Regions from separate parts of the Shewanella zhuhaiensis genome, predicted to be linked through region 2. Evidence: riboswitches for the same ligand, from Rfam matches in the RefSeq annotation. Region 2 holds a riboswitch; the other holds the start of a gene.

Region 1 (4,186 bases), on a different contig from region 2:
GCCGAGTGTTATCGCTTATCCAGCAACATTGCCTTTACCCGCGCCATTGCCTATCAGGACAGCATAGACGAACCCATCGCCCATGCGGTGGGCTCCTTTATGCGCATCAGTCCGGAAATGGTCGGTGAGCAGTTCCGCGGCGCCCTGCTTGAAGATGATATAGTGCTTGGGCCGGAAGTGACCGAGCTTTCTCACTGTCAGGACGAAGCCACCCGCTCAGCGCCCATGGACGTCAAAGAAATCGTTCGCCGGGTTACTGAGCTTAATGACTTTGGTCATCTGTTGGAGCAGGTGCCTTACGCCCGCTTTATCGGCATGGCGGTGGAGCGATTCGGGGATGAACTGGTGTGCCGTTTGCCGGCGCGGGACGCCAACATTGGCAACCCAGTGCTGCCTGCTATCCATGGCGGCGTGATTGCCGGTTTTATGGAAATGTCGGCGATTGTGCAGCTGATGGTATTCATGCAAACATCCAGAGTGCCCAAGGTGGTGGACTTTTCCATCGACTATCTGCGGGCCGGGCTGCACAAGGACACCTTTGCCGAGTGCATCATCACCCGCCAGGGGCGCAGGGTGGCTAATGTGAACATTAACTGCTGGCAAACCAACCGTAAGCAGCTGATTGCCACCGCGCGTGCTCACTTCCTTATCGATTGATAACGCGGATAGCAAGGTCGATAAGCTTGGATTCAGCAAGGTCGTGGCACTCTGGTGGAATTCGTTAATCGGGAGGCAAGATGAAAAAAGGAATGACATTGTTGCTGGCAGCTGTGCTGGCCATGGGTGTGGCAGGCTGTGCCAAACATACCGCCGGGGTTTCTGTGGCCTCCAGCGGCGAAACCCGGGTCGATAACGCCACTTTTGGCCGCGAAGTCTCGGTAACTAATCTCAGTCTGCTTGGCAGCGGCGATATGCTCAAAGGGACGGCGCTCATCGCCAGCAAGGTTTCGACCGATCTCAGGCTGCAATACAAGTTCAGCTGGTATGACGCCCAGGGGATTTTGGTTGAAGGGGAAGGCCAAAGCTGGCAGTCCCTTAAGTTGCATGGCATGCAGCAGCAACAGGTCAGCAGTGTCGCGCCCAATCAAAGCGCCAGCCGCTTTGAAGTCTATGTACGTAAGGCGTTTTCGAACTGATCTTCGGCGCGTGAATAACTGAAAACATCGGCTTGGCCGGTGTTTTTTTATGGGCCGAATTCATCCCACCTGGCCGCTGGTCACAAAAATGGCGCCACTGCGGTAAATTTCATCAAAGCCGTTGCAACAAAAGTATCATCTTTGTGATGGATAAGCGTATAATTGGCCGTGCCAAGGGGTGTCCGCCGCAGGCGGACTGAGATGTCTACCGACAAACCCTTAGAACCTGATCCGGCTGATACCGGCGTAGGAATGGGCCTAAGATAGCAACGTATATTCTTGCCGCTCCGAGCTTGCCGGATCTCAAACATTTTTGTTGAGGTCCCCATGTTTACACCATCCCGCAGTTCCCGTTTCCCCTTGTTTGGTCTGGCGCCGGTCGCCCTGGCCGTGGCATCTGTGATGTCACCTGTGGCTATGGCCAATGAGCCTGCCGCTGAAGCGCCCATGGAAGTGATGCTGGTCACCGCCGATTTCCGTGGTCTGGCGGTTGAAAAAATTCCCTCCAGTGTCACCGTAATTGATGCGCAGAAGCTTGAAGATGAAGGCGCGCAGCACTTTGAAGACATTCTTGGCGCCGTGGCCAACTTCAACTGGTCCGGCGGCACCTCGCGCCCGCGTTATTTCCAAATTCGCGGTGTGGGTGAGCAGGAAGAATACAAGGGCGCTCCGAACTCCTCTGTGGGTTACCTGATTGATGATATTGATCTTTCTGGCCTTGGTATGGTGTCGTCCATGTACGATATGCAGCAGGTGGAAGTGTTGCGTGGTCCCCAGGGCACCCGCTATGGCGCCAATGCGCTGGCGGGCTTGATTTACCTGAAAAGCAACGACCCCACTGAGCAGTTTGAGCACGGCGCTCAGCTGAGTCTGGGTTCTGACAATCTGCGTACTTTCTCCGGCTTCAGCTCGGGCCCTATGATGGACTCGGGTGAGCTTTTGTACCGGGTGTCGCTGCAACAGCACAATCAGGATGGTTTCCGCGACAACCTGTTCCTTGACCGCTCCGACACCAACGAGCGTGATGAACTGAGCCTGAGAACCAAGGTGCGCTGGTATGCAAGCGATAACACCCAGGTGGATTTCACCCTGCTGCATGCCGACTTTGACAACGGCTACGATGCCTGGACGCTGGACAACAACGGCTTTAATACCCTGACCGATCAGCCCGGCGTGGATGCCCAGCGCACTACCGGGATTGGCCTTAAGCTCAATTACGACGGTTTCAGTTCTGCCGAACTGACCTCGCTCACCAGCTTTGCCGGCACCGACCACAGACACGCCTACGACGGTGACTGGGCCAACCCAGAATATTGGGCCAGCCGCGAGTGCGAAGCCTATGACGATAACTGGAATGTGATTGGCACCGAGCCCTGCGTGTACGACTACACCTGGGATAAGCGCGGCGATCGCACTACGGTATCCCAGGAATTTCGTCTGGCGAGTAAAGAGGAAGGGCGCATTTTGGGCGGCAGTACCGACTGGCTGCTTGGCCTTTACGGCATGCAGTTGAATGAAGATAACGATCTCGCCTCTTTCTACAACGGCTGGGCTGATGAAACCCTGCGATCCGAGTACGATGCCCGTAACCTGGCAGTATTTGGTCAGCTTGATACCGACTTTGGCGATGGCCTGAATCTGTCGGTGGGAGCCCGGGTTGAGCGCCGCGATGCCGATTACGTGGATGATGCCGGTGATGCCTTCAGCCCGTCTGAAACCATGTGGGGTGGTCATATCGCCCTTGGCAAGCAGCTGAATGACAGCCATAACCTCTATGGCCGAATTGCCCGTGGTTACAAGGCTGGTGGTTTTAATATGTCGCTGCCGGCCGAGTTTGCCGACAAGAAAGAGTTTGATACCGAAGTCCTGTACAACTACGAAATAGGTCTCAAATCCAGCTTCCTCGATGGCAACCTGGGCACCAATCTGGCAGTCTTCTTCATGGATAGGCAGGATCAGCAGGTTTCTGCATCGCAGCAGGATCCAGAGCGGCCACAGCGTTTTATCCTGTTTACTGAAAATGCCGGTAGCTCAACCAATTATGGCGCCGAGCTCGATGCCAACTGGTACGCCACCGACAATCTGCATTTTTATGGCAGTCTGGGCTACCTCAAGGCCGAGTACGGTGATTACAGCTATCAGGACAAATACGGCACTGTGGTTGATCTCAGCGGCCGTGAGCTGGCCCATGCGCCAAACTGGACCTGGTCTGTGGGTGCCACCTGGCGTGGTGACAGCGGCTTTTTCGCCAATCTCAATGCCAATGGCAAGAGCAAGTTCTACTATTCTGACTCCAATGACTCAGTGTCAGAGGCGTACTCTGTGCTCAATGCCCGTGCCGGTTATGAAGGCGATACCTGGTCTGTGTATCTGTGGGGCCGTAACCTGCTCGATGAGCAATATGGTGTCCGAGGCTTCTACTTCGGTAACGAGCCAGACAATGGCTGGGCCGATAAGCAGTATATCCGCTATGGCGACCCACGCAGTGTGGGCCTGACTGTGGATGTCAGACTCTAAACCAGACGGCACTTTATCTTTTATCCGGCGCCTGCGGGCGCCGTTGGAGACAAGCACATGAAACTCACCGCTGAAATCAGCATGTATCCCTTGCATGAAAACTACCTTGAACCTATCCGCTGGTTTATCGGTCGCCTGGACAGCTATCCCGGCATCACCCGTCGTACCAACGCCATGGCAACTCAGATTCAGGGCGACTATCAGGAGGTGATGACCATGCTCGCCACCGAGATGCAAGCGGCCCATGAGAAGTTCGGCAAGGCCGTGTTTGTGTGCAAGTTCATCGGCGGCGCCCTGGACTTGTCCCACTCGGAGTAAAGCATGCAAGCGGATTTTTGGGGCTGGATTGGCGGCGCCCTGCACAGCGCTTTTGGTGAAATGCAGGCGTTGTCAGTATGGGAAGCCGTGGCCGTGGTGTTGGCGCTGGCCTACCTGCTGCTGGCAATGAGACGCAACCGACTTTGCTGGGCTGCGGCCTTTGCCAGTACAGCCATCTACACAGTGCTGTTTTACGAAGTGGCGCTATTGATGGA
Region 2 (4,186 bases):
GGCATTAGAGTCGTTAATCTAACATTCACTTTCCGCAAACACCACAAAAAAGAGTACAAGTGTACGCTTAAATATTTTTATCTGTTTTAAATCAATGTATTGAATCGCATGTTTTTGGGCAAAGCAAAATCTCACCCCTTTAAGATAGGCAGCAGGCTGCGCGAGATGATAACCAATCAGGAACTTTTGCAGCTTGCCTCTGTTCAAATAGCGATATGGTTAATGGCGGCTTTAAGCGGGTGATTTATCAGGCGCTGCAATTAAGTTCGCCTGGTAAGTTCAGCTACTGGTTTCAGGGCAAAAGAAGCGACATTGGCACCGGATTCTGGGCACAGTTCACAGTCTCAGGTGCACTGAAGGCTGAAGCTCGAGCAAGAAACTAAGCCCCCAGCACAAATAAAGCAAAACCGAGCCCAGCCAAAAGGCCAGAAAATCAGGGAAAAGCTCACGCAAGAGCCCAGGGAAAAGGAAAGGCGTTTGACCAACAGCAGTAACAGCAATGACTCCAGCCGCAATCCCCAATTGAAAACACCGGGTATGCAGGATGCGTGCATTCAATCCGGTGGCCACGAAGCATGTGCTGAAGAGGATAAATCGAACGGATTGGGCTGCTCCTTGCCACCTGCGCCGCAGCCTATGTATGCCCATCGGCACTGCCATCAACAGGACAGGCTGGATGATGGCTCAATGGCACCGCTGAGTCTGTTTGCAACCCGAACCCCAAATGAATTGCCTCAGCTGCGCTTAACATCGACGGCTTTGCCTGTACGAGACGGTGACAATCTTAACCCTGGTATTGAATGCACTGACCATGAAAGCGGTTCAGCGTTGTTTCCCGCCTTCACGGCCCTTACACAACGGGAAGCCGGATCCGTAACGCAAGAAGACACAGTAAGGCAGGATGAAACCCAGACGCGAGACAGAATCGACGTTAGGCAGACACTGCCGCTTAAATTGCTGCTGCCCGTTACCCTGGTGCACCTTGCCGTTTTGGGGCTGCTTGCCTGGCAGTTGGCACCGCAGCTGGGTTCATTAAGCGCGGTGCTGGATGAGCGCGCCAACCAGCCCAAGGCGTTGCAATCCTATTTGGTGTTCAGCGCGCCAAAACAGCCAATTGAACAGCCGCCAGAGGCGAATCCGGACCCCGCTGCAGTCAAACTCCAATCCAAACCCGAACCCGAACTCGAACAGGTTAAGCGTGTGCAAGTGAACGAGCAAAAAACGCCTGTCGAGCCTGCCTTGGCTGCAGCGCCAAAAGAGCCTGACCCTATCAAGGATGAACCGCTTCCAGCACAGCCTGCAGTTGAGCCGGTGCAGAAGGCTCGGCGGGAATCTCTGCCGCCGATAGAGACGCCCGCACCATCTGAGCAGAGTCAGCTTGATTTCTCGACCCCCGCCAGCCGTTTTATGGCGCGCCAAAACGCTCAGGCGTTGAATGCCTTATCGCAGAGTTACGCCGACGAGCAGACCGTTCACATGAATGCGGCGGGGCGTGGCATGTCAGAGCTACTGCCCGAGATGGAAGTGCTGCTGGTACCAAGTGCCGATGATTTCTATAAACCCAATACCCTGGACTCCGACATCGATCCCAATCGCATCGTGAAATCCGGCGATACCTGCTATCGGGTGGTGAAGGTGCCAACGCCCATTAATCCCCATGCCGAGAATCTGGGTTTTCCGTTTCGTTGTGGTGAGGACAGGGTAAAAAAGGCGCTTAAAGAAGGTATCAACAAGTACCTTGCATTGATGGGCAAGCAAGATTTGCGTTGAAATATCTTCATTGCAAAGGAAGCTAATTGGTATATGTATATAAAAATAAGTTGATTAACGCTTCACTGCTCATATGAATAAATTTCCCCTTCGTGGCTATTGTCATTGGCCTTCGCTTAAGCCTATACTGCCAGCACTTGTCGGAGTGCCTTAGGGCTGAGACCGTTTATTCGGGATCCGTTGAACCTGATCAGGTTAGAACCTGCGAAGGAAACAAGCATCAAATCCACCCCAGTTAGCGTCAGCAGCTTAAGCCGGAAAATAAACCGGAAAATAAACCGGAAAATAAACCGAAAGATAAGCCGGAACATGAGGCGAAAGCCCGCCGCAAGCTGAAGACTAAAGTGGCCAGCAACGAAACATCTCAGCTGAAATACGCGGAGAGTTTGCCAGGCAACCGGGGTGAATGAGACGCCAGACAGCGCTGAAAACACTGCAAAACTGTCGTCGCCGCTGATTCAACTGCTCAATTTTCTCCCCCGACAAGCAACTCCATTTTGAAACCAAAAGTGAGATTGCTGATGTCAAACCGCCGCGAAACCCGTAAAGCAGCCCAGGACTTTATCGATAACTTAAAGCCGCTGCGCCGCCCCAATTCCGAAAAGATTTTCATTGAAGGCTCACGGCCTGATATCCAGGTGGGCATGCACCAAATCCATCAAACCGATACCCGCATTGTGAACGTGCGCGGCGAAGAAACCTTTGAGGCCAACCCACCCATCAAGGTGTACGACTGCGCCGGTCCCTATTCAGACCCCGATGCCGACATCAATGTGCGCCGAGGCCTGCCCAAGCTGCGTGAAGGCTGGATTTTAGCGCGTTCTGATACCGAAGAGCTTAACAGCGCCTCATCCAACTTTACCCAGCAGCGCCTCGCCGATGAGGGGCTGGATCACCTCCGTTTTGACGTGCTGCCAAAGCCGCGCCGCGCCAAGGCAGGTAAGTGGGTTACCCAGCTGCACTATGCCCGTCAGGGTATTATCACCCCTGAGATGGAATACATCGCCATTCGCGAAAACATGGCCCGCGATGAAGTCACCGATGAGCAGCTTAACCGCAAAAAACCAGGCGAAGCCTTTGGCGCTCTGGTGGGCAAACCCATTACCCCTGAGTTTGTCCGTGACGAAGTAGCCCGCGGCCGGGCGATTATTCCGGCCAACATCAATCACCCCGAAGCTGAGCCGATGATCATTGGTCGCAACTTTTTGGTGAAGGTGAATGCCAATATCGGTAACTCGGCGGTGACTTCTTCTATCGAGGAAGAGGTGGAAAAACTGGTGTGGTCCACCCGCTGGGGCGCAGATACCGTGATGGACTTGTCCACCGGCCGTTATATTCACGAGACCCGCGAGTGGATAGTGCGTAACTCACCGGTGCCTATTGGCACTGTGCCCATCTATCAGGCGCTGGAGAAGGTCAACGGTATCGCCGAAGATCTTAACTGGGACGTGTTTCGCGACACCCTGATTGAGCAGGCCGAGCAGGGGGTGGATTACTTCACCATCCACGCGGGCGTGCTGCTGCGCTACGTGCCCATGACTGCAAAACGGGTGACCGGCATAGTGTCCCGCGGCGGCTCCATCATGGCCAAGTGGTGCTTAAGCCACCATAAAGAAAACTTCCTCTACACCCATTTCCGTGAGATCTGCGAACTTTGCGCCGCCTACGATGTGTCTCTGTCGCTTGGGGATGGCATGCGCCCGGGCTCCATTGCGGATGCCAATGACGAAGCCCAGTTTGCTGAGCTCGAAACCCTTGGGGAGCTGGTAAAAATCGCCTGGGAATACGATGTGCAAACCATCATTGAAGGCCCGGGCCATATTCCCATGCAGCTCATCAAGGAGAACATGGACAAGCAGCTTCAGCACTGCGACGAAGCGCCGTTTTACACCCTGGGCCCCCAGACCACCGACATTGCCCCGGGCTACGATCACTTCACCTCAGGCATTGGCGCGGCCATGATTGCCTGGTATGGCTGCGCCATGCTCTGCTACGTGACGCCCAAAGAGCATTTAGGCCTGCCCAACAAGGAAGATGTAAAACAAGGCCTTATCGCTTATAAGATTGCCGCCCACGCGGCCGATGTGGCCAAGGGGCATCCCGGCGCGCAAATCCGCGACAATGCACTTTCCAAAGCACGGTTCGAGTTTCGCTGGGAAGATCAGTACAACCTCGGGCTCGATCCGGATACCGCCCGTGCTTATCACGATGAGACTCTGCCGCAGGAGTCGGCCAAGGTGGCCCATTTCTGCTCCATGTGCGGCCCCAAGTTCTGCTCGATGAAGATCACTCAGGACGTACGCGACTATGCAGCGAGCTTAGAGAACGCAGCGAGCTTAGAGAATGCGGCCAACAAGCACCCCGACGCAGTGCAAACGGTCGAGGTGGGCGCGGCAGAAAGCTATGCCAAGGCGGG

The links. Region 2 has a riboswitch for thiamine pyrophosphate ahead of thiC (phosphomethylpyrimidine synthase ThiC). Riboswitches for the same ligand answer to the same signal wherever they lie in the genome.
Region 1: it holds a riboswitch for thiamine pyrophosphate, as region 2 does, so the genes downstream of both, MJ923_RS17985 (TonB-dependent receptor) here and thiC (phosphomethylpyrimidine synthase ThiC) in region 2, are expected to answer to the same signal.

What each region holds. Positions count from the first base shown of each region.
Region 1 is NZ_JAKUDL010000008.1:67,727-71,912, forward strand. Features, by position in the region: gene MJ923_RS20905 (PaaI family thioesterase) at 1-657, shown strand, start outside; gene MJ923_RS17980 (YcfL family putative periplasmic lipoprotein) at 738-1,136, shown strand; TPP riboswitch at 1,301-1,406, shown strand; gene MJ923_RS17985 (TonB-dependent receptor) at 1,464-3,653, shown strand; gene MJ923_RS17990 (hypothetical protein) at 3,711-3,971, shown strand; gene pnuC (nicotinamide riboside transporter PnuC) at 3,975-4,186, shown strand, end outside.
Region 2 is NZ_JAKUDL010000002.1:645,363-649,548, forward strand. Features, by position in the region: gene MJ923_RS08480 (hypothetical protein) at 523-1,770, shown strand; TPP riboswitch at 1,902-2,000, shown strand; gene thiC (phosphomethylpyrimidine synthase ThiC) at 2,292-4,186, shown strand, end outside.